One region of the Pseudomonas monsensis genome, then DNA from elsewhere that is predicted to be linked to it. Evidence: riboswitches for the same ligand, from Rfam matches in the RefSeq annotation. Region 1 holds a riboswitch; each other region holds the start of a gene.
What was found. A riboswitch is a leader RNA that binds a small molecule or an ion and turns the genes downstream of it on or off. The one in region 1 is predicted to bind cobalamin.
Positions count from the first base shown of each region.

Region 2: another riboswitch for cobalamin. It lies ahead of HV782_RS16920 (TonB-dependent receptor plug domain-containing protein); the one in region 1 lies ahead of cobW (cobalamin biosynthesis protein CobW).
Region 3: another riboswitch for cobalamin. It lies ahead of HV782_RS12815 (ABC transporter substrate-binding protein); the one in region 1 lies ahead of cobW (cobalamin biosynthesis protein CobW).
Region 4: another riboswitch for cobalamin. It lies ahead of cobO (cob(I)yrinic acid a,c-diamide adenosyltransferase); the one in region 1 lies ahead of cobW (cobalamin biosynthesis protein CobW).

Region 1 covers NZ_CP077087.1:3,075,409-3,082,587, reverse strand. Annotated here, with positions in the region: gene cobN (cobaltochelatase subunit CobN) at 1-2,169, opposite strand, end outside; gene cobW (cobalamin biosynthesis protein CobW) at 2,173-3,246, opposite strand; cobalamin riboswitch at 3,347-3,556, opposite strand; cobalamin riboswitch at 4,229-4,450, shown strand; gene HV782_RS13410 (CbtB domain-containing protein) at 4,570-4,767, shown strand; gene HV782_RS13405 (CbtA family protein) at 4,779-5,480, shown strand; gene HV782_RS13400 (cobalamin biosynthesis protein) at 5,477-5,890, shown strand; gene cobM (precorrin-4 C(11)-methyltransferase) at 5,970-6,716, shown strand; gene nfuA (Fe-S biogenesis protein NfuA) at 6,917-7,179, opposite strand, start outside.
Region 2 covers NZ_CP077087.1:3,838,505-3,845,683, reverse strand. Annotated here, with positions in the region: gene ltrA (group II intron reverse transcriptase/maturase) at 1-925, opposite strand, end outside; gene HV782_RS16935 (PLD nuclease N-terminal domain-containing protein) at 1,501-1,704, opposite strand; gene HV782_RS16930 (ABC transporter substrate-binding protein) at 1,755-2,681, opposite strand; gene HV782_RS16925 ((2Fe-2S) ferredoxin domain-containing protein) at 2,678-3,037, opposite strand; gene HV782_RS16920 (TonB-dependent receptor plug domain-containing protein) at 3,037-4,974, opposite strand; cobalamin riboswitch at 5,066-5,271, opposite strand; gene HV782_RS16915 (LysR family transcriptional regulator) at 5,316-6,206, opposite strand; gene HV782_RS16910 (zinc-binding alcohol dehydrogenase family protein) at 6,317-7,179, shown strand, end outside.
Region 3 covers NZ_CP077087.1:2,917,620-2,924,798, reverse strand. Annotated here, with positions in the region: one part of gene HV782_RS12835 (IS3 family transposase) at 1-526, shown strand, start outside; gene map (type I methionyl aminopeptidase) at 850-1,641, opposite strand; gene HV782_RS12825 (ParD-like family protein) at 1,638-1,865, opposite strand; gene HV782_RS12820 (Ppx/GppA family phosphatase) at 2,175-3,110, shown strand; cobalamin riboswitch at 3,152-3,344, shown strand; gene HV782_RS12815 (ABC transporter substrate-binding protein) at 3,489-4,502, shown strand; gene HV782_RS12810 (FecCD family ABC transporter permease) at 4,511-5,515, shown strand; gene HV782_RS12805 (ABC transporter ATP-binding protein) at 5,512-6,276, shown strand; gene metE (5-methyltetrahydropteroyltriglutamate--homocysteine S-methyltransferase) at 6,322-7,179, opposite strand, start outside.
Region 4 covers NZ_CP077087.1:2,102,882-2,110,060, reverse strand. Annotated here, with positions in the region: gene cobD (threonine-phosphate decarboxylase CobD) at 1-735, opposite strand, end outside; gene cbiB (adenosylcobinamide-phosphate synthase CbiB) at 728-1,636, opposite strand; gene bluB (5,6-dimethylbenzimidazole synthase) at 1,633-2,283, opposite strand; gene HV782_RS09230 (cobyrinic acid a,c-diamide synthase CobB) at 2,331-3,680, opposite strand; gene cobO (cob(I)yrinic acid a,c-diamide adenosyltransferase) at 3,677-4,288, opposite strand; cobalamin riboswitch at 4,370-4,601, opposite strand; gene HV782_RS09220 (hypothetical protein) at 4,765-5,349, shown strand; gene HV782_RS09215 (PQQ-dependent sugar dehydrogenase) at 5,416-6,729, shown strand; gene HV782_RS09210 (C40 family peptidase) at 6,858-7,179, opposite strand, start outside.

The DNA.
Region 1 (7,179 bases):
GTCGCCTCGTGGAATCCGTAGCAGCGCGAGCAACGTATCGTTCCGCAAACGCCCGGTCGGCGATTCGCCAAAAATGTGCAGACCGTCGCGGATCTGCGATTCCTTCAGATCACACAGATACGTATCGAGGCGCGGCAACCAGATCGCTGCGTCGGCATCGCTGTCCAGCGCGGTATCGAGTTGCAGTTCGCGGTCGATCTGCGTATCGCGCACCAGTTGCAGAATGTCGCGCTGTAGCTCCCGGGCGCGGCGCGGATCGAGCAGTTGCGCTTCGTAATACTCGTCGGCCAGCAGCTCCAGATTACGCAGCGGGCCGTAGGTTTCGGCGCGGGTCAGCGGCGGCATCAGGTGGTCGATGATCACCGCTTGCGTGCGCCGTTTGGCCTGGGCGCCCTCGCCCGGATCGTTGACGATAAACGGATAGATGTTCGGCAGCGGCCCGAGCAGTGCGTCCGGCCAGCAGTTTTCCGAGAGGCCGACGCCCTTGCCCGGCAGCCATTCGAGGTTACCGTGCTTGCCGACGTGGATCACCGCGTGGGCGCCGTAGGTCTTGCGCAACCAGAAATAGAACGCCAGATAGCCGTGGGGCGGCACCAGATCCGGGTCGTGATACACCGCGCTCGGATCGACCTGATAGCCGCGCGCCGGTTGAATGCCGACAAAAGTCAGACCGAAGCGCAGGCCGGCGATCATCATGCGTGCGTCGCGGCACATCGGATCGTTTTGCGGCGCGCCCCAGCGCTCGGTCACGGCCGTGCGATTGGCCTCGGGCAGTGCGTTGAACTGGGCCAGGTAATCATCCATCGCCAGACTTTGCTGGCACGGGCGCAGATCAATCGTCTCGAGATCGTTGCTGACGCCACCGAGCAATTGCTGAATCAACTCGGTGCCGCTGCCCGGCAGCTCTGCCGCGACCGGATATCCCTCAGCCTGCAACGCACGCAGGATGTTCAGCGTCGCCGCCGGCGTGTCGAGACCGACACCGTTGCCGATGCGGCCGTCACGGGTCGGGTAATTGGCGAGAACCAGTGCGATGCGCTTACCGGCATTCGGCACCCGCGCGAGGTCGATCCAGCGCCGCGCCAGTTCAGCGACGAAATCCATGCGTTCGGGCTGCGCACGGTAACAGACCACATCGGACTGGCTGCGCTCGCTGCGCCAGGCCAGATCCTTGAAGCTGATCGGCCGACTGATGATGCGTCCGTCGAGTTCCGGCAAGGCAATGTGCATCGCCAGATCGCGCGGGCCCAGCCCCTGCTCGCTGTCGCGCCAGCCGGGCTCGTTGTCTTGGGCGCAGATGGCCTGAATCACCGCAATGTTGCGGCGAAACGGCCGCAGGTGCGGGGCTTCCGGGCTGGACTGGGCGAAACCGGTGGTATTGAGAATGACCCCTGCCTCGACTTCATCCAGCCAATCCTCGACCACGCTCAGGCAGCCCGGCTCTTTCAGACTGGCGACGGCGATCGGCAGCGGATTGAGCCCCGCCGCCTGCAAGCGCTGGCAGAACACGTCGATGAACGCGGTATTGGCCGCCTGCAAATGCGAGCGATAAAACAACACCGCCGCCACCGGGCATTCCGCCAGCCAGTCGGCTTGCCAGTCAGCCAGTGCGGCGCTGGTTTTGTCCGGGTGATAAATCGCCGTACGCGGCAAGGCTTGCGGCTCGCCCCACAGGTAATCACGGGCGAGCCAGCGGTTGGCCAGGCAATGAAAGAAATCCAGTGCATTGCCCAGGCCACCCTGACGCAGGAACTGCCAGAGGCGGTCGCGATCTTCGGCGGGCACGGTGCTCAGGTCACTGAGCTCCGGGTCGGGGCGATCATCGCCCGGTACCAGAATCACCTGCACGCCGCGCTCCGACAGCTCGACCAGCCGCTCGACGCCGTAGCGCCAATAAGCGATGCCGCCGTGCAGCGAGATCAAAATCACCTTGGCGTGGCGTAACACCTCGTCGACGTACAGATCGACCGACGCGTGATTCTGCACCTGCATCGGGTTGGCCAGACGCAGGCTCGGGTAATCCTCGGGCAACTGCTGCGCGGCTTCGGCGAGCAGCGCCAGGCTGGAATCGCCGCTGCACAGGATCACCAGCTCGGCGGGGGTTTGGCCAAGGTCGGCGATATTGTCATCCGACACGAAACCGCCGGGCTGGGTCCTGAGCAGGTGCATGGTTTAAACGCTGAGCGCGGCGCGCAGTTGCGCTTCGAGTTGTGCGGCGTCGAGTTCCTGACCGATCAGCACCAGACGGGTGACGCGCGCTTCATCGGCGCCCCACTGACGGTCGAAATGCTTGTCGAAACGCGTGCCCACGCCTTGAATCAGCAGGCGCATTGGCTTATTCGGAATGGCGGCGAAACCTTTGACACGCAGGATGCCGTGCTTGACCACCAGTTGCGTCAGTGCGTCGAGCAGCAGGCTTTCGTCGGCTTGCGGCAGTTCGATGGAGATCGAATCGAAGGCGTCGTGATCATGGTCATCGTGGTCGTCATCGCCTTCACCATGGTGGTGATCATGATGGCTGTGGCGGCTGTCGATGTGTTCTTCGGAACCGGCGCCGAGGCCGATCAGCACGTCCAGCGGCAGACGACCGTTGCTCGCTTCGATGATTTTCACCGCCGGCGGCAGTTCTTCGGCGACTTCAGCGCGTACACGCGCCAGATCTTCAGGGCTGGTCTGGTCGGCTTTGTTCAGAATGACGAGGTCAGCGCTGGCCAGTTGATCGGCGAACAGTTCGTGCAGCGGCGATTCATGATCGAGGTTCGGATCGAGTTTGCGCTGGGCATCGACTTGATCCGGGAACGCAGCGAAAGTGCCGGCGGCCACGGCCGGGCTGTCGACCACGGTGATCACCGCATCAACAGTGCAGGCGCTGCGGATTTCCGGCCACTGGAAAGCCTGCACCAGCGGTTTTGGCAGGGCCAGCCCGGAAGTTTCGATGAGGATATGGTCGAGATCGCCGCGACGGGCCACCAGTTCGCGCATCACCGGGAAGAACTCTTCCTGAACGGTGCAGCACAGGCAGCCATTGGCCAGTTCGTAGACCCGGCCGGTGGCTTCTTCTTCGGTGCAACCGATGGTGCATTGCTTGAGGATTTCGCCGTCGATGCCCAACTCGCCAAACTCGTTGACGATCACCGCGATACGACGGCCCTGGGCGTTGTCGAGCATATGCCGCAGCAGCGTGGTTTTGCCCGAACCGAGGAAGCCGGTAACGATGGTGACGGGGAGTTTGGCCAGTGTTTTCATCGGTATGCCCTTTGGCAAAGCGGCGGGCATACGGGACGAGAACCGGCAACGCGCATGCGCGCCGGAAGCGTTCGCCACCGGATCACCCCGCCCGGTTGTAGTGAGAATCTGTGACGAGGCAGGTCTCCTGGCTGACGGCGTTCAGGCTTGGCCTGGCATTCGCTGCGCCTTCCCGCTGGCTCTTTGATCGAGCTGGCAGTGGCGTGGCAGCGAACTTCACCGTTCACAGTTGCGGGGGCAGCCGCGGCTTTGACCGCGTTCCCTTCTTAGCTTCGGCATGTGCCGAAGAACCTCGAAAGCGCAAGGCTACGCATGGTGTGGGGATGGGTCAATGTTTGGATTGGGGGCGTATCCGTTTCTGCGGGTGTTGCTGATTAGGGTTCCGCCCTTACGGCGGGTCACTTTTTCCAGACGCCGAAAAAGTAACCAAAAAGGCTTTACCCTGACGTTCGGCCCTCGCCTAGGCTCGGGTCCCTTCGCTCCGGGATCTATCCGGGGGGCATCGCCTCCGGTTTGCTTCGCTGCACCTCCTCTCGATGTGTTTGGCTGCGCCAAACGGTCGCTACGCTCCCACCCCCGGCTAAATCCCTCCACTCAGCCTGCCGACGGGCGCTGAGATCAAAAGCGGTACTCGAGCTAACGCTCATTGTGTTGAGTGGTGAGAAGCAAGGGCTGTGGGCTGTGGGCTGCCTTTGTTTTTTTGTGGGAACTGGCTTGCCAGCGATGACGGCCAGCCAGCCGACCAATCCCTAACAGAATGCACTCAACCCCTGTGGGAGCTGGCTTGCCAGCGATAGCGGCCTGAAAGCCGACCAGGCTCTTGCAGACTGACGCCGGGGGCAGCCTTTTTGGTTATTTTTCGCTGGGCCGGCATTCCGGCGTCTGGAAAAAGTGACCCACCGTAAGGGCGGGAGCCCAATCAACAACACCCGCAGCAACGGTTATGCCCATTCAATTGACTAAATTCCCCCCCACATGCTCTCCTACACAACTTGTTACGGGTGCCCTTCACAGGGTGAAACGGGAAACCGGTGAATCATGTGCTTTACTCAAAGCCATGTCAGTCCGGTGCTGCCCCCGCAACGGTAAGCGAGCGAAGCGTCAGATCCACTGTGTCCCTGCGGCATGGGAAGGTGACGCTTGCAGGTCGGCCTGACGCCAACCCCTCGTGAGCCCGGAGACCGGCCCGCAACACACAGCGCGCATTTGCGTCGCTGAACCTGACAACCCGCGGTGGGCGGGCGCTGTTCGAACCTCTGCGTGCCTGACTCGCAGGGTTTTCATGCGCTCTATTCACCCGCTGACACTCCAGAGGGAAGCGCCATGTCGATCATCAGCAGCACCGCCAGCAACACAGACAAAATCGCCAGCACCGCCACACTGAGCCAACGCCTGATCGCGGCGTTCTTCGCCTCGATCCTCGGTGCCGGCCTCGTCTACTTCGCCGGTTTTTCGCACATCGAAGCGGTGCACAACGCCGCTCACGATACCCGCCACAGCGCCGCGTTCCCGTGCCACTGAGACCTGCCGACATGATCAAGCGTATTGCGCAAACCGCAGGTTTTACCGGGCTGCTGGCCGCCCTGCTCCTGACGCTGCTGCAGAGCTTCTGGGTTTCGCCACTGATTCTGCAGGCTGAAACCTTTGAAAAAGCCGAACCGGTTGTTGCGGTCCACGAACACGCTGCCGGCACCGCGGCGCACACCCACGATGCCGAAGCCTGGGAGCCGGAAGACGGCTGGCAGCGTGTGGCCTCGACCACCGGTGGCAATCTGGTGGTGGCGGTCGGTTTCGCGCTGATGCTCGCCGGTCTGTACACCCTGCGTGCACCGACCAAAACCTCGCAAGGCCTGCTCTGGGGCCTGGCTGGTTACGCCACCTTCGTCCTCGCCCCGACGCTGGGCCTGCCGCCTGAATTGCCGGGCACCGCTGCCGCCGATCTGGCCTCGCGGCAGCTGTGGTGGATCGGTACCGCCGCGTCCACGGCCGTCGGCCTCGCGCTGATCGCCTTCAGCCGTCCATGGGTGATGAAGATCCTCGGGGTAGCGATCCTTGCGGTGCCACATGTGATTGGCGCGCCACAACCGGAAGTGCATTCCATGCTCGCCCCTGAAGCACTTGAAGCCCAGTTCAAAATCGCTTCGCAGTTGACCAACGTGGCGTTCTGGCTGGCCCTGGGCCTGATCAGCGCGTGGTTGTTCCGCCGCAAAAGCGATGGTCACTACCACGCATGATGAATGACCGCGCAGCGTCGACCTTTGTGGTCGGCCTGGGCTGCCAGCGTGGCTGCCCGGCCAGCACGCTGCGCGCGTTACTCGATCAGGCCTTGCAGGCCCATCGCATTGAACTTGAGGCAGTCAAGGCCCTGGCCAGTATCGACCTCAAGCGTGATGAACCGGGTTTGCAGGAACTTGCCGCACAACTGGCTCTGCCGTTGCTGTACTTCAGCAGCGCAGAACTGGCCGGTTATCAGCAACGGCTCAGTCACCACTCGCAGATCGCCTACGAGCGAACCGGTTGTTACGGCGTGGCGGAAAGTGCCGCCCTGGCCCTGGCCGAACAACTGATTCAGGCCCCGGCAAAGCTGCTGATTTCCCGTCAAAAATACGCCCAGGCGACGTTGGCCTTGGCCGGCGCTGCGTAAACCCCCGATAATCCCCGCCCTCGATCATGAGCAATCTTCATCTGAAGGGTTGCTGCGGCTGTTTTCAAAGGATTCCACGATGACCGTCTACTTCATCGGCGCCGGCCCCGGCGACCCGGAATTGATCACCGTCAAAGGCCAGCGGCTGATCCGTCGCTGCCCGGTGATCATCTATGCAGGCTCGCTGGTCCCGGCGGCGGTGCTGGAGGGGCATCAGGCCGAGACCGTGGTCAACAGCGCCGAATTGCATCTGGAGCAGATCATTGAATTGATCAAGGTCGCCCATGCCAACGGTCAGGATGTGGCGCGCGTACATTCGGGCGATCCGAGCCTGTACGGCGCGATCGGCGAGCAAATTCGCCATCTGCGTGAGCTGAACATTCCGTTCGAGATCATCCCCGGCGTGACGGCAACAGCGGCGTGTGCGGCGTTGTTAGGCGCCGAACTGACTCTGCCGGATGTGTCGCAGAGCGTGATTCTGACCCGTTATGCCGATAAAACCGCGATGCCGGCGGGCGAAGAACTCGCCAGTCTGGCGCAGCATGGCGCGACCATGGCGATTCATCTGGGGGTCAATCATCTGGAGAAAATCCTCGTGGAGTTGCTGCCGCACTACGGCGCGGATTGCCCGATTGCGGTGATTCACCGGGCGACGTGGCCGGATCAGGACTGGGTGGTGGGGACGCTGGCGGATATTGCCGGGAAGGTTGCAGCCAAAGGGTTTCGGCGTACGGCGCTGATTCTGGTTGGACGGGTGTTGGGCAGTGAGGTGTTTAGCGAGTCATCGTTGTATCGCGCGGGGCATGCGCACCTGTACAGGCCCTGAATCATATGGGATTGGGTACAACCTGTGGCGAGGGGATTTATCCCCGATGAACTGCGCAGCAGTTCCTTTTCTGGGGCTGCTTCGCAACCCATCGGGGATAAATCCCCTCACCACACAGTAAACAGGCACTCATTAATCAAGTGCATAAAAAAACGGCGCTCACGGGGCGCCGTTTTTCATGTCCGCAGTGAACACCTTACTTAGTAGTAGGCGTTTTCTTTCTGCGTGTGGTCGGTCACGTCGCGAACACCTTTCAGCTCGGGAATGCGCTCAAGCAAGGTGCGCTCGATGCCTTCCTTGAGGGTGACGTCCGCCTGGCCGCAGCCCTGGCAACCGCCGCCAAACTGCAGCACGGCAATGCCATCCTCAACCACATCGATCAGGCTGACCTGACCGCCGTGGCTGGCCAGCCCCGGGTTGATTTCGGTCTGCAGGTAGTAGTTGATCCGCTCGTTGACCGGAC
Region 2 (7,179 bases), 760 kb from region 1:
CCCGATTCAGTGTCAGCTTCAGGCCCTGAGTCAGGAAGCGCTCAACACTGGCCATGACCCGTTCGCCTGCACGATGACTGCGCACATAAATGTTCGCATCGTCGGCATAGCGTACGAAGCGATGGCCCCGTCGTTCCAGTTCGCGGTCGAGTTCGTTGAGCAAGATGTTCGACAGCAACGGCGAGAGCGGGCCGCCTTGCGGCGTCCCTTCCTGCCGTCGGCTGACGATCCCGCCCGCCATCATGCCGGCCTCGAGGTAACGGCGAATGAGCCTGAGCACCCGCTTGTCTTCGATCTGACGCGCAACATGGGCCATCAACACATCGTGGTTGACCCGATCAAAGAACTTCTCCAGATCAAGCTCCACGCACCAACGGTGTCCCGCCGCCACATGGTCACGGGCTGTTTCGATGGCGTGATGGGCGCTTCTGCCCGGACGAAAGCCGTAGCTGTAGTCCGAAAACAACGGATCGAAGGTCGGCGTGAGCTGTTGCAGCAAAGCCTGCTGGATCAGGCGATCCACGACGCAGGGAATACCCAACTGCCGTGTTCCGCCTTTGGATTTGGGGATGTCGACGGCGCGTACACTTTGCGGGTGATACTCGCCGGCCAGCAGCCGAGCTTTGAGGATCGGCCAATACTGTTTCACGTAGCCTGCCAATTGGTCGACCGTCATGCCATCGGCACCCGGTGCGCCCTTGTTGCTGACTACGCGTTGATACGCACGCTTGAGGTTGGCGGGTGCAAGCACCCGCCCCATCAGCGTGTCCGGCTCCGCGTTCGTCCACGTCACAGCCGCCGGTGATACCTGTGCGCTGTCAGCCGTCATCCTCGGATTCTGTCCGGGACTCGGAGTGACAGTCTTCTCTGGGAGAAATTTCTGCATTTCGGTACTCAACGAGACTCTGACGCCTACTGACGGCATAACCTGTTCGGCCCTTGGTGACGGAGTTACTCGTCACTTACTACGGCTTCGGCTGACTTCTGCACGTTCATCCCGTCGCCTCTCGACGCTCGGTAGCACAGTGGCAAACGTGCAGATCTCCCAGGGTAATTCGCGCGACCTTCCTGCTTATGCCTGTCGGATTTACGTCACAGCGTTCCGTGCAAGTATTGGGCTTTGACGATTTGGGCCGTCTTACCCCGCTGCGCCGCCTCTATCCGCTTCCTGTTCGTCAGGCCAGCATTTTGCCTCGGGCTTCCTTCAGATTCGCGGTCGCCCGCGACACCCTTGCCTCTGGCTAACACTTCCCCTTGCCGGGTGTGTAGAGGACTTTCACCTCCAAGTCACCAGCATGGCCACCACAGCCAAGCTGGTTGCGCTTGCGCGCAACGCGCCATGCCTGGCGCACCCACAAAAAAAGCCCGACTGATGTCGGGCTTCCCTTCATTCGCAAAGCCTTGCGCTGCCACGTCCTTCCTGCAACTGGCCTTCATGGCTTGCATTTGCACGCCGGGTTCTTCGAGTTTGTCCTTGCCCGGCAACTGATCAGCAGAAGACTAGGACGCCGACCGCTGAGTGACTTGTTTCGGCCCCGCCAGCGCCCAGGCAATCAGGCCGAACAACGGCACAAACACGATCAGCACGATCCACACGCCTTTGTTGCTGGATTTTCCCTCGCTTTTGCGCACCCGGTTGATGGCCCAAAGTTCGATGAGCAGAAGAACTGCCGCCAGTACGATCCACACGGTTTCGATTTGCATTGGCTACCTCCTGATGGTCTTAGGGTTAGGTGACCGGTGCGGTGGCGGGTTCATTTATTTTTTTGCAGGGTGTTGAGTTGTCGGGCCAGTTCGAGTGCCACGCGACCGCTGGCTGCGGTGGGCAACAGCTGGGTGAAGGGGATAACGATCAGGCGGTTTTCGCGCACTGCACGCAGTTGCGACAGCACCGGGTCGTGGGTCAACAGGTAGCGCTTGCGGCTGGCGGGCGACCAGTCGGCATCGGCCAGCAGAATCACGTCCGGGTCGCTGACCAGCAGGGTTTCGCGGCTCACGGTGACCCGGTATTGATTGATCTCGGCGAACAGGTTTTTCGCGCCCGCAGCGTCCAGCAACGTGCTGACAAAACCGCGCCGTCCTTCGCTGTCGAGGCCTTTGACTTCGCTGTCCAGGTAAAACACTGACAGCGGTTTCTGCGTGCCGGCCAAGGCTCGGGCATTGGCGAGGTCGGCCTCCATCGCGGCCAGCAGTGCCTTGGCTTCCGGTTGTTTGTGCAGCAACGCGCCGAGGTTCAGCAGGTCATTGCGCACATGCCCGAAGTAATCCAGCGAATGCCCGTTGCACGCCGATTCCAGCAGGTAGGAACCGATGCCGTTGCGCGCCAGCGCCGAGCGTGAAGTGACGCCGTCACCGAAGGCTGTGGCGAACCCACCGATCACCAGATCCGGCTGTTGCGCGTACAACACTTCGCTGGATGGATACTGACGTGCGATCACTGGCACGCCGAAATACGCGGTTGGGCGCTGGCCGGCATCGGTGTCGTCCAGATACGCGACGCCCACCAGCGATGATCCGGCATCAAGCGCCAGCACGAGGTCAGCTGCGTGCTGATTCAGCGCGACGATGCGCGCGGGCGGCGAAGCGGAAACCTGCCAGTGCTCGCCGCAGTTGCGCACGTTGTCAGCCATAGCCGCCGATGAGCAGAGCAGGGCGCCCAGTGCACACCACAAGGGCTTCATGTGCGCCCCCGGATCAGCAAATCCTCGACCACTTCACCGCCCAGCAGATGCACCTCGACCAGGCGCTGCACCTCCTGCCGGTTATGCACGCTGTACCAGAAGCGTTCCGGATACACCGTCACGATCGGCCCGAGATTGCACGGAAACTGGCAATGAGTGCGGGTCAGTAACACGCCGCCCGGTGTCTCGATGCGATCGTGTGCGAGCAGATGCCGGCGCAGGGTTTTCCATAACTGCAAGGCGCCGCGCTGAGTACAGCGCGGGCCGGTGCAGAGGAACACATGGCGCGCGTGATCGGGCACTTGCGACCAGTCCGGATGAGTATCGACGCCGTCGACCTTGGTGATTTCACTCATCAGAAGCGGTACGTGTAGCGAATTTCAGAGGTGAACGGCCGGCCGAGATTATCGACATTGTTCGAACGGCTGGTGACGTAATCGCGGTCGAACAGGTTTTCCATCAGCAGGCTTACACGGTGCTGATGGGCGTGGTCGAGGTAGCGATAAGCATCGGCATCGACCACCGAATAGTTGCCGTACTGCACCTGCTTCGAACTCTTGATATCGCGTATGTAGCGGATCGCGCCCCCGGCCCCCCACATACGATTTTCCGACTCATAACCCACCCTTGAGCGGGCGAAGAACCCCGGGATGTCGTTGATGCTCACGCCGCTGCGCGACTCGGTGAGATTGCGCGTCAGGTCCGCTTGCAGGCTCCATCGCTGGGTGAGCGCCAGTTTCGCGTCGGCCTCGAAACCGCGCATGCGGATCTGCCCCTCACCGTTGACCCACTGCATGCCGTCGAGGGTGATCAGGTCGTCGATCTTGCGTTTGAACAGGCTGACGCTGGCGCTGAATTCGCGCTCGAGCAGAAAGCCCTGGTAGTCGACACCGAGTTCGGCGTTGCGGCTTTTCTCCGGCTTGAGGTTGCGGTTGCCGATCTCGTCGCCCGGCTCGTTGACGAACAACTGCTCGGCATTCGGCAGTTTGTAGGCGCTGCCGTACTGACCGCGCACGGCCCAGTTATCGTTGAGGTCGTACAGCGAGGTGAGCATGCCGACCGTGGCGCCATCGCCGCCGCTCATGGCTTCGTGACGAATGCCGAGGCTCGGGTGCCAGTCGGGCAGGGCGGCGATCTGCGGGCGCAACTGCGTGTAGATCGCGTGGGCTTCGGCCTTGTCGTTGTCGATCACCAGCACATCGTCCTGACCCTTGAACCACTGGTTGTCGGTGCCGAACACCAGCACATGACCGCCGGGCAATAGCGCCTTGCCTTCGGCCTGTACGCCCCAATCGGTGAAGCCCCAGTAGTCGTTGTGGTTGATGACCTTGGTACCGCCGCCATCCACGTTGTTGACGCGGGTGTAGCGGGTGTCCCAGTCGTTGATGTGGCCTTTGACGAAGTAGCTCACGCGCTCGTTGACGGTCTGTTCGAAGGTCGCCGTGGCGATCTGCTGCACACGGTCGTTGGTGGTGTTGTGGTTGTTCAGCGGGCGGGCGAAATCGAGGTTGGCGTCGGCGTACTGATAGAACAGTTCCAGCCGCGCGTCATCGGCGAACGATTGAATCGCCTTGCCGCCGAAGGTGGTGACTTCGTAGGCACGGTTTTTCTCGCTGACGTTCTTCATGTCGCGGTTGCGGTACGGCTGGTAACCGTCGGAGACGTTGTGGCTGGCATAGGCGAGCAAACCCAGTTCGCCGAAACCGTTGCTGAAGATGTTTTCGACCCGGACGTCTTCGGTCGTGCCGCCAAAGCTGTCCACGCCCAGATTCACTTCGCCGGCGGCTTTGCGCGATTGCGGGCTGCGGGTGACGATGTTAATCACCCCCGAGACCGCCTGGGTGCCGAACAGCAGGCTTTGCCCGCCCTTGAGCACTTCGATGCGTTCGATGGCGTTGGCCGGTAGGGTGTCCAGGTACAGGCCGCCGTACAGACGATTGTTCAGGCGCACACCGTCGAGCAGGATCAGCGTGTCGTCGTTACGGCCGCCGAGCAACGAATAGGTGCCGTAGTCGAACGGGCCGTTTTTCGGCGCCACGTACAGGCCGGGAATGAACATCTGCAGGACACGGCTGACATCGGCGCCGGGGCCGGCACGTTCGATTTGTTCGCGGGAAACCCTCTCGATTTTGCTGCCGTACTGCGCCATGTCGGCGACGGTGGTGGATTCCACTGACGGCGCGGAAACGATTTGCTGATCGAGTTGCAGTGGCGTGTCGTCGGCCAGCAGCAAAGGGCTGAGCAGGCAGCCGAACAGCAGGGTTGGTGCAGAAGTGTTGAAAGGTCGAATCATTGTCTTCTCGAAAAGGATCTTCGCAGAAGAGCATGCAGGAGAAGGCATCGCGCACAGCCAATACCGGCCCATGCCCGCCCACCGCAGGATTTTGCCAAACGCATTTCAGGCCGGTCTCCGGGCTCGCGCGTATCGAGGCTTTCACCTTCCCATGGCCGTCTGGCCACAGTGGTCTGTCGAAAGCATCACGCGCCTACCGTTGCGGGGGCAGCACCGGACTTGTTCGCAATGAACGTACCGGTTTCCCGTTTCACCCCAAGCACGGCGGCAGGGGGCACCTGAAACAGGCCCGCATCTGAACACTCGCAACAGCGTTCGTCAACTTCTGACGGGACTTCTGCTCACATCGGTTTCAGCGCCGCAAACTGGCTGCTCAGCCACGTATAGAGCTGTGACACGGCCGGGGTGATCTGCTTGCGATGCGGGCATACCAGGCTCAACGGCGAGGTCTCGCCGGGTTGCTCCGGCAGCAATACAAGCAGGCGACCTGACGCGATGTCGGCGCTGACATCCAGCCAGGATTTGTAGGCGATCCCTTCGCCGTCCAGCGCCCAGCGCCGCACCACGTCGGCGTCGTCGCTGAACAGCGGTCCCGAGACTTGCACGGTCTGATTGCCCAGGTTCCACTTGTCGTAGACCCGGCCAGTCTGCAAATAGAGCAGGCACTGATGATCCAGCAGTTCATCCGGGGTCTGCGGCTGGCCGTGGCGTTGCACGTATTCAGGCGAAGCGACCAGCACCCGCCGGTTCCACGGTGCCAGCGGCAGCGCTACGTAGTTGGCATCCACGTTGGCGCCATAACGAATCGCCACGTCCACCGGGTCGCGAAACAGATCGACCATCTGATCCGACAGCACCAATCGCAAGGTCAGCTCCGGGTGCTGGCGGCGGAACTGCGTCAGCCACGGCAGCAGGATATTGCGTCCCAGATCCGACGGCGCAGTGACTTGCAACACGCCGCGCAGGGTGGCGTTTTCCCCCCGCAAATTGTCCTCGCCCTGCTTGAGGGCTTCGAGCACCGCGTGGGCGGTGGGCAAGTACTGCTCGCCTTCGGCGGTCAGGCGCAGGCTGCGGGTGGTGCGGGCGAACAGGCGCACATCCAGTTCGCGTTCCAGCCGCTTGATCGCGGCAGCGACCTGGCCGGGCAGTAAATCAGCCTCCAGCGCAGCAGCGGTAAAACTGCCCAGCGCGGCGCTGCGGGTGAATAAACCGAGATCGTCGATGCGGATCATTTTCACGCCTGCAGTGAAAGTGTTGGCGCATTCTGCCGGTTTTTCTTTGCCCGAGGGAAGCCGAAGATGGCGGCCAGTGACTGCCACAGCCCTTCAGAATCAGAGATCCCATGAAAGCCATCACCTTTACCCAACACGCCTTGCCCATCGAAGATCCGCAATCGTTGCAGGACACCGACATCCCCGAGCCCACGCCTGGCCCGCGAGACCTGCTGGTGGAAGTGCGCGCAGTGGCGGTCAACCCGGTCGATACCAAAGTCCGCGCCGGCACTTTCACCAAGGAACCGAAAATCCTTGGCTGGGACGCCGTCGGTGTTGTCCGTGCAATCGGCGCCGACGTGACGCTGTTTCAGCCCGGCGATGAAGTGTTCTATGCCGGCTCGATTGCCCGCACCGGCAGCTACAGCGAACGGCATCTGGTGGACGAGCGGATTGTCGGGCACAAGCCGCGCTCGTTGAGTGCCGCCGATGCTGCAGCGTTGCCATTGACCTCGATTACCGCCTGGGAATTGCTGTTCGATCGGCTCGGTGTCGCCGAGGGCGCGGGGCAGGGCCAAAGCCTGCTGATCACCGGCGCAGCGGGTGGCGTCGGTTCAATGTTGGTGCAACTTGCGCGGCGTTTGACCGGGCTCACCGTCATTGGCACCGCTTCGCGCCCGGAAACTGCTGACTGGGTGCGCCAGCTGGGCGCCCATCACGTCATTGATCATAGCCAGCCGATGCTCGCGCAACTGCAGGCGCTGGGCGTGGCCGAGGTCGATTACGTCGCCAGCCTGACGCACACCACGCAGCACTTTGCGCAATTGATCGAAGTGCTGCGTCCGCAGGGGCGTCTGGCGGTGATTGACGATCCCGACAGCCTCGACGTCATGCCGCTCAAGCGCAAATCGTTGTCGCTGCACTGGGAACTGATGTTTACCCGTTCGCTGTACGAAACCGACGACATGATCAACCAACATCATTTGCTCAACCG
Region 3 (7,179 bases), 160 kb from region 1:
ATACGCCCCCAATCATTTGGAGCGTAAATTCAACGTTGAGGCGCCCAATCAAGTGTGGTGTGGCGATGTGACTTACATTTGGGCCGGTACTTACTGGGTTTATCTGGCTGCGGTACTAGACCTGCATGCCCGACGCGTCGTCGGTTGGGCGATATCCAGAAGTCCCGATTCGGCTCTGACCTGTAAAGCGTTGAGGATGGCTTTCGAGTCGCGAGGACGCCCTGAAAACTTGATGTTCCATTCGGATCAGGGTTGTCATTACAGCAGCAAAATGTTCCGAGAAACGCTGTCGGAGATGCGAATAAAACAAAGCATGAGTCGACGAGGAAACTGCTGGGATAACGCTCCGATGGAACGTTTCTTTGGCAGTTTGAAATCTGAATGGATACCCAAGGTCGGTTATCGAAACGAAGATGAAGCCAGTAGCGATGTGCTGCGCTACCTGACCCACTATTACAATCGGATCAGGCTACACAGTCACAACGGCTACCGAACTCCGGTAGACATGGAAGCCCTGGCGGCATGAAAAGGGATAAAACCCTATAACTGTGTCCAGGATCGTTTGACCAGATCAACCCCAGCCCTCCCCCCCAGGGGGGGGCGAGGGGGAAAGGGAGCCGATCTCCGTGCTGTTCAAAATCCGGGTTCGACTCGGTATCCCAAGTCGGCGTCCCTCGAAAGAACACCTCAATCAGTCCCTCTCCCTCAGGGAGAGGGAGCCAATCTTCATGCTGTTCAAACCTGAGTTCGACGCAGCACTCTCAGGTCGGCGTAACTTGTCCAAACAACCCGGTCAGTCCCCTCTCCCTCCGGGAGAGGGCCAGGGTGAGGGAAACAGTCGACGCGGTATCAGACGATGGCGCGGTAGCCTTCAATCTCATCCGGCCACGCCGTGAGGATTTCAAACCCCGTCTCCGTCACCGCCACCATGTGCTCCCACTGCGCCGACAACGAGCCATCCTTGGTCAGCACGGTCCAGCCATCTGGCATGTTCTTCACATGGCGCTTGCCGGCATTGAGCATCGGCTCTACGGTAAAAATCATCCCCGCCTTAAGCTTCATGCCCTGATTGGGAAAACCGTAATGCAGAATCTGCGGCTCATCGTGATAGACCTTGCCGATCCCGTGGCCGCAGTACTCGCGCACCACGCTGAAGCCTTCCCTCTCCGCCAGACTCTGAATCGCATGGCCGATATCGCCCAATGTGGCGCCCGGCTTGACCACCCGAATACCCGCGCACATGGCCTCGTAGGTGGTGTTGATCAGGTGCTGCGCCTCAGGCGTCGCCTCGCCGACCACGTACATGCGGCTGGTATCACCGAACCAGCCGTCCTTGATCACCGCGATGTCGAGGTTGACGATGTCGCCATTCTGCAACGGCGTACCCGAGGGAATACCGTGGCACACCACGTCGTTGACCGAAGCGCAGACGGTTTTCGGGAAACCGTGATAACCGACGTTGGCCGGAACCGCTTTCTGCACATTGACGATGTAGTCGTTGCACAGCCGATCCAGTTCGTCGGTGGTCACACCGGCCTTTACATGCGGCACCAGCATCGCCAGTACTTCAGCGGCGAGTTGACCGGCGGCGCGTGATTGCGCGATCTCGGCGGGCGTGTTGATCTTGATCTGGTTTCTCATGCGCTGACGGCTTCCTGAGTCAGTTGTTGCAGATCCAGCCCGCCGTTCTGTTCGGCGCGAATCAGCAAGCGGCAAATGGCGCTGTGGTCGAGGTTGGGGTGCAGCTCGGCGAGCATGCCGATGCGCATCCAGTGCTCGGCCTGCGCGTTGATCGAGCGGCTGAGTGCATTGCTGGAGATGCGCAGGTTCTCGTGCATGTCCTCAGAAATCTTTACGATGCCCATATATGAATCCGATACGTTGTGTATATGGATCGTATATTAGCCAAGCCTTACGCGAAATTGCAAACGCACACAATCTGCAGGACGTAGCGCGGCAAATCGCAGGCAAAAAAAAGCTGCCAAAAGAGGCAGCAAAAACTTTAAGAACACGCGATGTATTGGGCTCAGCATAGACGCCGGATAATGACAGTGTCATGACAGACACACATTCATTGAACCGCCCCGCTGCCGTCATCAGGATGTCATCAACTTCACGGCAGAATCCTCGCAAACCGTCTTGAGCCTTGAGACGGACGTTTTGCAAGGACTCCCATGAAAGAAGACGCCTCGCTGTTTGCCGCCATCGACCTGGGTTCGAATGCATTTCGCATGATGATCGGCCAGTCGGTCCGCAGCCGCAAAGGCTTCATGATTCAGGAGGTGAAAACCTTGCGCGAACCGGTGCGCCTGGCCGAGGGGTTTGACGGTGGCGCGCTGGACACCCTGGCGCTGGATCGCGGCTGGCAGGCGTTGGCGCGGTTCGGCAAAAAGCTGCGGGGGTTCGAAGCGGGTCGGGTGCGTGCGGTGGCCACCAGCGCCGTGCGCGAAGCCGACAATGCACAACTGTTTCTCGCCAGCGCCGAGCGGCATCTGGGCTTTGACATCGACGTCATTTCCGGACATGAAGAGGCTCGGCTGGTGTATGCCGGCGTGGCGCATGCACTGCCGACTGCTGACGACATGCGTCTGGTGGTCGATATCGGTGGCGGTTCCACCGAACTGATCCTCGGCCAAGGCTCGCAACCGTTGCTGACTGAAAGCATTGCCATCGGCAGCGGCACGCTGGGCGCGCGCTATTTTCCCGATGGGCGCATTACCCCCGGTGCCTTGCAAGAAGCCGAGCGCGTCGCCATCCTGCAATTTGAAAAAGTCGCCCGCCGCTATCGCGCGCAAGGCTGGCAGCAAACCATTGGCTCATCCGGCACCGCGCGCATGCTCGCCAAGGTGCTCAAGGCCAATCGCCTGAACGACTTCGGCCACGACGGCATTACCTACGGTGGGCTGTTGCGCCTGTCGTTACTGCTGCTGAAAGTGAAGAACGTCCAGCAACTGAAACTCGCCGGCCTGCAAGCGCACCGCCAGAGCATTCTGCCCGGTGGCCTGGTGTTGATGCTGGCGGCGTTCAAGGTGTTCGGCATTTCGCAGATGGTGCCGTCCGAACCCGGCCTGCGCCTGGGCGTACTGCACGGTTTGATGAGCAAGCATTAATTCCCCTCCGGCAGATTCGTCTCCCCTAAAGCGGCTCGATCGACTACCATGCCGCCGCCGGTTTCCATACGGAATTAATAGGGAATCCGAGGTGCGTCAGCGCATCGTTCGGAACTGCCCCCGCAACTGTAGGTGCTGAGCCTGCTCCACGACTGCCACTGGGTGAACCCGGGAAGGCCGGAGCACGGGCGATGACGCATCAGTCAGGAGACCTGCCGGCACAGTGACTACTAACCGGCGGGGTGTCCGGGAAGGACATCGTGCCGTGCGCGTCTTCGTTTGATCAGCAGCCTTGCGCTGTTGCCATGACTGCGTTCGCTGGTGTGTTTCCAGACCGTACTCTCCCCGCCTTGCGTACGGTTCCCCTGGAGACTGCCCATGCTGCTGCCCCGCGTTGCCATCCTGCTCACCGGCCTGAGTCTTTGCGCGCTCGCCCATGCAGCGCCGACGACCTATCCACTGACCGTCGAGAACTGCGGCAGCACCCTGACCTTCCAGCACGCCCCCACGCGCACCGTCACCATCGGCCAGGCTGGCACCGAAATGCTTTACGCCCTGGGCCTGGGCGACAAAGTGGTCGGCACCTCGCTGTGGTTCAACGACGTGCTGGCCACGTACAAGGCGCAGAACGACAAGATCGAACGCCTGGCCGATAACGAGCCGAGTTTCGAAGCGGTGATCGGCAAGCGCCCGGAACTGGTCGCCGTGGAGCTGGAATGGATGGTCGGCCCACAAGGTGCGGTGGGCACGCGCGAGCAGTTTCACGAGCTGAAGATTCCGACGTACCTGCTGCCCTCCGATTGCGAAGCCAAGGACAACCTCGTCGGCGCCGACGGTACCCGGCTGGCGCCGTTTCGCATCGACACGATTTACAAGAGCGTGAGCCAACTGGCGCAAATCTTCGATGTGCAGGACCGCGGCCAGCAGCTCAATGAACAACTCAAGGCCAGCCTCGCCCGATCAGTCGCCACGGCTCAGGGCAAACAATTGAAAGACGCAAGTGCCGTGGTCTGGTTCTCCAGTGCGCAGATGGACATCGAGCCCTTCGTGGCCGGACACAAAGGCATTCCCGATTTCATGCTGAGTACCCTCGGCGTGCGCAACGTGGTGCAATCCGATGAAGAGTGGCCGACGGTCGGCTGGGAAACCATCGCCAAGGCCAACCCGACCTTCATCGTCATCGCACGCATGGATCGCCGGCGCTTCCCCGCTGACGACTATCAGAAGAAACTCGCCTTCCTGCGCAGCGACCCGGTGACCCGCAACATGGACGCGGTGAAAAACAACCGCATCATCATTCTCGACGCCCTGGCCATGCAGGCCAGCCTGCGCACGTTCGATGGCATCGAGCAACTGGCCACGGCCCTCAACGGCTATGACCTGTCGCAATGAATAAAAGCCTGATCCGCGCACTACTGGCCCTGACGACACTGTTGATCGCCGTGCTCGCGGGGGTCGCCATCGGAGAGACGTCGATTGCTCCGGACGTGGTGCTAAAAGTGCTGGCCAACAAGCTGTGGACCGCCGGGCATGCGCTCGACCCGATCGACGAAGGCATTGTCTGGAACTACCGCCTGACCCGCGCCCTGGTCGCCGCCGCGTGCGGTGCCGGTCTGGCGACGTGCGGGGTGATTTTGCAGTCGCTGCTGCGCAATCCGCTGGCCGATCCCTATTTGCTCGGCATCTCCGCCGGGGCCTCGACCGGCGCGGTGATGGTGGCGCTGCTCGGGATTGGCGCCGGGGCGATTTCGCTGTCCGCCGGAGCTTTTGCCGGCGCGGTAACGGCGTTCGTGCTGGTCATTCTGCTGGCCCGTGTCAGCGGTTCGGCCAACGGCACCGGGCAGATCATTCTCGCGGGGATCGCCGGCTCGCAGCTGTTCAATGCGCTCACCGCGTTTCTGATTACCCGTTCGGCGAGTTCCGAGCAGGCGCGCGGCATCATGTTCTGGCTGCTCGGTAATCTCGGCGGCGTGCGCTGGCCGTCGGTGTGGCTGGCGGTGCCGGTGGCCCTGTTCGGCTTGCTGGTGTGCCTGTGGCATCGGCGCGCGCTGGATGCATTTACCTTTGGCGCGGATTCGGCGGCGTCCCTCGGCATACCGGTGCGGCGGGTGCAGATTGTGCTGATCGGTTGCGCGGCGCTGGTAACGGCGGTGATGGTGTCGATTGTCGGTTCGATCGGTTTTGTCGGCCTGGTGATTCCCCATGCGGCGCGTCTGTTGCTCGGCACCGGGCATGCCCGTCTGCTGCCGGCCAGCGCATTGGGGGGCGCGGTGTTTCTGATTGCCGCCGACGTGCTGTCGCGCACCCTGATCAAGGGTCAGGTGATTCCGGTCGGTGTGATTACCGCGCTGGTCGGCGCGCCGGTGTTTGCGCTCATCCTGATTGGCCGGAGATCGGCTCGATGAACCCGGTGTTGAGTTGTTCCGGGCTGACGTTCAAGGTGCGCGGCGCCGAGTTGCTTGACGGTGTCTGCCTGGAGGTCCAGCGCAGCGAGACCCTCGGCATCGTCGGGCCCAATGGCTCGGGCAAATCCACTCTGTTGAAACTGCTTGCCGGATTGCGCGAGCCGAGCGTTGGCGAGGTTCTGCTCGAAGGCCAGCCCCTCGGGAAAATGCCCCGGCGCAGCATTGCGCAAAAACTGGCGGTGGTCGAACAACAGGCCGACACCGACGACGGCATCCGCGTATTCGACGCCGTTGCACTGGGGCGCACACCGTGGCTTTCAGCGCTGCAGCCGTGGTCGCAGGTGGACGACGCCATCGTTGAACAGGCGTTGATCGACGTCGATGCGCTGCACCTGCGCACGCGTGTCTGGCGTCACTTGTCAGGCGGTGAACGCCAGCGCGTGCACATTGCCCGAGCGTTGGCCCAGCGCCCGCAAATCCTGCTGCTGGACGAACCGGCCAACCACCTCGACATCCAGCATCAATTGACGATCCTCAACGTGGTGCAGGCGTTGCCGGTGACCACACTGATTGCATTGCATGACCTCAATCAGGCGTTGAAATGCGATCGGCTGGCGGTGCTGGAACGCGGCCGGCTGGTGGCTCTGGGCAAGCCGCTGGAAGTGCTGACGCCGCAGCGGCTACAGGAAACGTTCGGGGTCAAGGCGCACTACCTGACAGACCCGTTCGATGGTGCGCAGATCCTGCGATTTCATTCATAAAACACAGCCCGCTCCACAACGGCTGTGTTTCATGCGGCCCAAGCGTTACGCCAGCTCTTTGCGCAACTGCCGCGCCGCCGCGACCATATGCACCAGCGCCGCTTCGGTCTCCGGCCAGCCGCGGGTTTTCAGGCCGCAGTCCGGGTTGACCCACAGGCGCTCGGCCGGGATGCGCCGGGCCGCCTTGCGCAGCAGACCGGCCATTTCCGCGACCTGCGGAATCCGTGGCGAGTGGATATCGTAGACGCCCGGGCCGATGTCGTTCGGGTAGGCGAAGGCTTCGAAGGCGTCGAGCAGTTCCATGTCCGAACGTGACGTCTCGATGGTGATCACATCCGCATCCATCGCCGCGATGGACTCGATCACATCGTTGAACTCGCTGTAGCACATGTGCGTGTGAATCTGGGTTTCGTCGTGCACCCCGCCAGCGCACAGGCGGAACACCTCGCTCGCCCAGTCCAGATACTGCTGCCACTGTGCCTGACGCAACGGCAAGCCTTCGCGGAATGCCGCTTCGTCGATCTGCACGATCCTGATCCCGGCCGCTTGCAGATCGACCACTTCGTCACGGATCGCCAGCGCCAGTTGCCGGGCCTGCACTTCGCGGCTGACATCTTCACGAGGGAACGACCACATCAACATGGTCACAGGCCCGGTCAGCATGCCCTTCATCACTTTGTCGGTCAGACCCTGCGCATAGCGGATCCATTCGACAGTCATGGCGTGCGGACGGCTGAGATCGCCGAAGATCACCGCCGGCTTCACGCAACGCGAGCCGTAACTCTGCACCCAGCCAAAACGGGTGAATACGTAGCCATCCAGTTGCTCGGCAAAGTACTCGACCATGTCATTGCGCTCGGCTTCACCGTGTACCAGCACGTCAAGGCCCAGCCGTTCCTGGAT
Region 4 (7,179 bases), 970 kb from region 1:
GCGTTGACGTGTATGACCTTCAGTGTCTTGCAGACAGGCCTGCCCAAGCACCCGCGTCGGTCCGCTGACGGCCCACGGCCCGACCTGTTCGGCGAGCAATCGGAGCAACCGGCGTTCGGCCAGGACAAAGCCGAGGCGAACGCCGGCCAGACCAAAAAACTTGCCGAACGAACGCAAGACAATCAGACCGACCAAATGAGTGTGCGCGGCCAGACTCAGCTGCGGCGTGTTGTCCATGAACGCCTCATCGACCACCAGCCAGCCGCCACGCTGGGCGAGCCGCGCGTGCCAGTCGAGCAGACGCGCCGGGGTCAGGCTCAGGCCGGTCGGATTGTTCGGATTGACCACCACCAGCACATCGAGGCTGTCGAGAAAAAACTCGACTTCCTGTTCCAGCACTTCGCGCACGATATAGCCGCTGCGCCGCCACGCTTCGGCGTGTTCGGCATAACACGGCGACAACACACCGACCTTGCCGGCGCGGCGCAAACGCGGCAACAACTGGATGGCCATCTGCGAACCGGCCACCGGCAATACCTGCGGTGCGCCATAGTAGTCGCACGCGGCCTGCTCCAGACCGTCATCGGTTTCCGGCAGGCGCGCCCAGGCGCGCAGCGGAATCGCCGGGACCGGAAACGGCCACGGCGCCAGACCGCTGGACAGATCAAGCCAGTCGGCCTCGGCGATACCGTAATCGAGTGCAGCCTTGCGCAGCCGGCCACCGTGCTCAAGCATAGAATTCAGCCCCCACGCAGAGAATCAGCAGCCATAACCATACCCCGCGCTGGACCAATTGCCAGCCGCGATCAATGGAATCGGCATCGGCCGGCACACCCTCACCGAGTTGTGGACGCTCGTGCAGTTCGCCGTGGTAGATCGCCGGGCCGCCCAGCTCCACGCCCAGAGCACCAGCGCCGGCCGCCATGACCGGGCCAGCGTTGGGGCTGTCCCACTTGGGCGCCTGGCTACGCCAGCACTTCCAGGCCAGTCGGGTATTGCCGAGCAACGCGTAGGTCAACGCCACCAGACGCGCAGGAATGTAGTTGAGGACGTCGTCGATTTTCGCCGCTGCCCAACCGAAGCGCTCGAAGCGTTCGTTGCGATAGCCCCACATCGCGTCGAGCGTATTGCTCAAACGATAGAGCACCACGCCCGGCGCACCGGCAACGATAAACCAGAACAGCGCGGCGAACACCGCGTCGCTGCCGTTTTCCAGCACCGATTCGGTGGCGGCGCGAGCGACGGCGGTGCTGTCCAGTTCACAGGTCTGGCGGCTGACCAGATAGCCGACGCGCTTGCGCGCCTCTTCCAGATCATCGCTGCGCAGGGCTTTGGCTACGGGCTCGACGTGTTCGCCAAGACTGCGCATGCCGAGGGCGCAATACAGCGCGAGAATCTCGACGATCCAGCCCACGTACGGCGCCCAGGAAAACGCGGTGGCGAGCAGCGTCAGCGGCAGCACGGCGATCACCCACGCGGTGACCCCATGGCTGCGCCAGCCGCGCCCGCCCGCATTGAAACGTTGCTCGATGCGCCCGGCGAAATTGCCGAACGCCACCAGCGGATGCCAGCGTTTCGGTTCACCCAGCAGCGCATCCAGCGCCACGGCGGCGACACTCAACAACGCCACACTCATTGACTCACTCCCCAAAAATTTTCAAACAGCAACTCATTCAGCGGACGCGCCTGCGCCCACCCTTCGAGGACCAGCATTGGTGCCGGATAAAATGCCTTGACCGGCCCCAGACACAACACCGCCAGCGGCTTGGCCCCGGCCGGCAGTTGCAGCAGATCGGCCAGCGCCTGCGGTTCGAACAGCGACACCCAGCCCATGCCCAGGCCTTCGGCGCGAGCGGCCAGCCACAGGTTCTGGATCGCACAGGACAACGAGGCCATGTCCATTTCCGGCAACGTGCGGCGACCGAAAATATGTTTTTCGCGATCATCCATCAGCGCCGCGACCAACACCTCGGCGCAGTCGTTGATGCCTTCGACCTTGAGCTTCATGAACTCATCGCTGCGCTCGCCAAGGGCTTCGGCAGTGCGGATGCGTTCTTCTTCCACGAGGTTCTGGATCTGCCCGCGCAAGGTGCGATCACTGATGCGGATGAAGCGCCACGGCTGCATCAGACCGACGCTCGGCGCCTGATGCGCGGCTTCGAGCAGACGGCGCAACAGCTCCGGTTCGACCGTGCCGCCGGCAAAGTGACGCATGTCGCGGCGTTCGGCGATGGCTCGATAGACGGCTTGGCGCTCGGCCTCGGTAAATGCGTTGTCGGTCATGGCCTCTTCGCGAGCAAGCTCGCTCCCACATTGGACGGGGTGCTTGCTCAAGAAACGCGATCCCCTGTGGGAGCGAGCTTGCTCGCGAAGGCGGCGTCACGATCTGGCGCAAACAATGCGGCAATCGCAGCAGGATTCGACGGAAAATAAAAGTGCACATACGAAGCCGTCATCCGCCCCTCGCGATAAACCGCCTCGGCCCCGCGTCCGCCATTCGGGCTCAAGCCACGGGCAATCGGTGTCAGCTCAGTGGTGGTCAGCGAATGATGATAGGTGTGGCCGCGCAACGAACCTTCCGGCAGGTCCACCGCTTGCAGCGCCAGTGCCGCCAGACGTTTTTGCATCACCGCATCACCGCGCAGCAGCCCGAGCAGTTCGGCACGGCGGCCTTCGACATCGGTCAACGAATCAAGCAGATAGAGCATGCCGCCACATTCGGCGAGCAACGGCTTGCCGGCCGCATGGTGCGCGCGTATCGCGTCGAGCATTGCGGTGTTTTGCGACAGCGCCGCGTGGTGCAGTTCCGGGTAACCGCCAGGCAGATACAGGCTGTCGGCCTCGGGCAATTGCGTGTCGCGGATCGGCGAGAAGAACCTCAACTCGGCGCCCATCGCCCGCAACAGGTCGAGGCTGGCGCCGTAGATAAAGGCAAAGGCTTCGTCGCGGGCGACGGCAATGCGCACGCCTTCGAGCAATGGTTCGGCAGTGATGACTTCAGGCGCGGCAAATTCCACGGCCGGTGGCAGCGCTACCTCGCAACTGCTGGCCAATGCTTCGGCGGCCGCGTCGAGACGCAGATCCAGGTCATTGAGCTCACTGGCCTGCACCAGACCGAGGTGCCGGCTCGGCAACTCGATTCCGGTTTCGCGGGACAATGCACCGTACCAGCGCAGGCCTTCCGTGAGGCTGCCTTCGAGCAATTGCGCGTGACGCAAGGTGCCGACGCGGTTGGCCAGCACGCCGGCGAACGGTAGATCCGGTTGATACTTCGCCAGGCCCAGCGCCAACGCACCGAAAGTCTGCGCCATCGCGGTGCCGTCGATCACGCCAAGTACCGGCACGCCAAAATGCCGCGCCAGATCGGCGCTTGATGGCGTGCCGTCGAACAGGCCCATCACACCTTCGATCAGGATCAGATCGGCCTCGGCGGCCGCTTCCCACAGCAAACGCCGACTGTCCTGCTCGCCGACCATCCACATGTCCAGTTGATACACCGGCGCACCACTGGCGCGCTCGAGAATCATCGGATCGAGAAAGTCCGGGCCGCATTTGAAGACGCGTACCTTGCGCCCCTGATTGCGATGCAAACGCGCCAGCGCAGCGGTGACGGTAGTCTTGCCCTGACCGGAGGCCGGCGCGGCGATCAACACCGCCGGGCAGTGACGTGGCTGATTCAAAGTTCGACGCCTTTCTGCGCTTTGATGCCGGCCTGGAAGGCATGTTTGAGCATGCCCATTTCGGTGACGGTGTCACCCATCTCGATCATTTCCGGCTTGGCTGCGCGACCGGTGACGACCACGTGCTGCATCGGCGGACGCGCCTGCAAGTCGCTGAGTACCCGATCGAGGTCAAGGTAGCCGTGCTTGAGGGCGATGTTCAATTCATCCAGCACCACCAGGCCGATCGACGGATCGCGCAACAGTTCGCGGGACACTTCCCACGCCGCTTCGGCGGCGGCGATATCGCGCTGACGATCCTGGGTTTCCCAGGTGAAGCCCTCGCCCATCACATGAAAGCGCACTTGCTCCGGGAAGCGGCGGAAAAACAGTTCCTCGCCGGTGCTGTTACGGCCCTTGATGAACTGCACCACGCCGCACTGCATGCCGTGGCCCATCGCGCGGGCAAGCATGCCGAACGCCGAACTGCTTTTGCCTTTGCCGTTGCCGGTCAGCACCAGCACCAGACCGCACTCATCGGGCGAGTTGGCGATGCGCTCGTCGATCACGGCTTTTTTGCGCTGCATGCGCGCCAGATGGCGTTCATCACGCTCGGGGGAATCAGTCATGGGGGAGCTCTCCGTTGAGGCTGAATAACGGCGGGCAGGCACAAGAATAGACGGCAAAAAGCCTGGCATCGCCCACCGTGATGCCGCTGGATGGATCAGGCCGGTCTCCGGGCTCATGAGCGGCGATGCGCCTGGCTGCGCGCCTTCCCGCTTCTGTCGAGGCAGTGGCTCAAGGCGCAGCTTTTACTCATTTACCGTTGCGGGGGCAGCGCCGGGATTGTGGTGGCTCTTCGCGCGAAGACAACCCTCACCGGCTTCCCTGTTTCACTCTGTCGACGGGGTGTCACAGAGCACCTGAAACAAGCCGCGAAGGTTAGAGGGTTGGGGGTGGAGCGTCAATTAAAGAGGGGGACATCGGTCGAATAACTGCCGTCGATCAATTATCTGACGCCAATCTTGTGCCACACTGATACAAGTGATATCAAAGAGCCATGCTTTTCTCGGAAAAGCCCATCACAACAATAAGGATGATGACGATGCAAGGCATGATCATCAGCAACCCGCGCCTGGAATTCCTGCGCCCGGTGCTTGAACGCTGGTTTGACTGTATCGACCGTTACAACGCCGTGCGCGGCGACAGCGACACGCCTTACTGGCATGACGAGAACGCTAATCTCGGATTGCTCTCGGCGGCAGCCTGGATGGCCGAGCTGGTGACCCTCGGCCAGACACCCACCCGCAAACAGAACGAGGATGGCGAGCGCAACGCCCGCGCCGATCTGTTTATCGCCGGGACTGACGACCGCGCCTTCATTCAGGCCACGCAGCGCTGGCCACGGGTCAACAACCTCAACCTGACCCAGGCCCTGCAGGACATTACCAGCGACGCCAAACGCATCAGCTACGCCAGTGATCTGCGGCTTGGCTGCCTGTTCGTCGCCCCGCAAAAGGCCCAGCACAGCGCCAGCCCTGAAGAATTGCAGGACATGGTCGACGATCTGCAAAAGGAACACACCTGCGCGGTCGCCTGGTACTTCCCTTACGCCTACCGAAAACTGCGCAGCGAAGCCGGCAACTATCACCCGGGCATCGCCGTGCTGTTCAAAGAGGCCCGTGGCTAAGCGGTTGAACCATCGGGCGCGTCAGCTCCTCTATGATTAGGAATGCATTCATAGGGAAGATCAGTAATGCGCAAAACCCGACTCGCTTTCGTCATCGCCCTCGCCGGAGGGCTCACCGCCTGCGGTGAATCCTCCAGCCTGCAAGTCTCCGACGGCACCGGCCCGTCACCGAAACTGCCCGAACCGAACAAGACCCTGATCCCGACAGTGAACATCGCTCCGGCAGTCGGCTGGCCCGCCGGCGGCAAACCAACCGCTGCGGCCGGCACCCAAGTGGCCGCGTTTGCCGAAGGCCTCGATCATCCGCGCTGGCTCTACGTACTACCCAACGGTGACGTGCTGGTAGCGGAAACCAACGCGCCGCCGAAACCGGACGACAGCAGCGGCATTCGTGGCTGGGTCATGAAAAAAGTCATGGGCAAGGCCGGTGCCGGCGTGCCGAGCCCGAACCGCATCACCCTGCTGCGCGATGCCGATCACGACGGCGTAGCGGAGACCCGCACAGTATTTTTGCAAAACCTCAACTCGCCGTTCGGCATGACACTGGTGGGCAATGACCTGTATGTCGCCGACACCGATCGCCTGCTGCGCTTTCACTACGAACCCGGCGCGACCGAGATCAAGACGCAGCCGATCAAGGTCACCGATCTTCCGGGCGGCACGCTGAATCACCACTGGACCAAAAACGTCATCGCCAGCAAGGACGGCAGCAAGCTGTACGTCACCGTCGGCTCGAACAGCAACGTCGGCGAAAACGGTCTGGATAAAGAAGAAGGACGCGCAGCGATCTGGGAGGTGGATCGCGCCACTGGCAATCACCGGATCTTCGCCTCGGGCATCCGCAACCCCAACGGCCTGGCCTGGGAACCCACCACGGGCGCACTGTGGACGGCAGTCAACGAGCGTGACGAAATCGGTAGCGACCTGGTGCCGGACTACATCACTTCGGTCAAGGACGGTGGTTTCTATGGCTGGCCATTCAGCTATTACGGGCAGCATGTGGATGAGCGCGTGAAACCGCAAAACCTTGATCTGGTGGCCAAGGCCATCGCCCCGGACTATGCCGTAGGCCCGCACACCGCTTCGCTGGGTCTGACGTTCGCCGAGGGCAATAGCCTGCCGGCGCAGTTCAAGGAAGGCGCGTTCATTGGGCAGCACGGCTCATGGAACCGCAAGCCGCACAGTGGCTATAAAGTGATTTTTGTCCCGTTCAGCGCAGGCAAACCGAACGGAACACCGGTGGATGTGCTGACCGGTTTCCTCGACAAGGATGAGAATGCGCTAGGTCGCCCGGTGGGCGTGGTGATCGACCAGCAAGGGGACTTGCTGGTGGCCGATGATGTGGGCAACAAAGTGTGGCGAGTATCGTCCGCCAAATAACTTTTGCCTGAACCAAAACAACTGCAGGAGTGAGCCTGCTCGCGATGACAGCGTCATCTTCAACATCACTGTTGATTGACCGCTATCGCGAGCAGGCTCACTCCTGCATTGGAGGGTGAGTCATTGAACTAAGGGTTACGCGCCAGGTGCTCAGGTTGCAACACGCGCTTGGCACTCAGATACGCTTTCTGCCAATACGCCTTCGACAGGCTGTCCAGCTTCACCGTACCGCCGGTTGCCGGCGCATGCACGAAGCGCCCTTCCCCGACATAAATCCCCGCATGACTGACCTGCGAACCGCCATTGGTGGCAAAGAAGATCAGGTCACCGGTCTGCAAGCCGTCCCTGCCGACATTCGGCGCCTGCATCACGATCATCTCTCGCGTGGAACGCGGCAAGCTGATACCCGCCGCATCACGGTAGACGAAACCGATCAGACCACTGCAATCA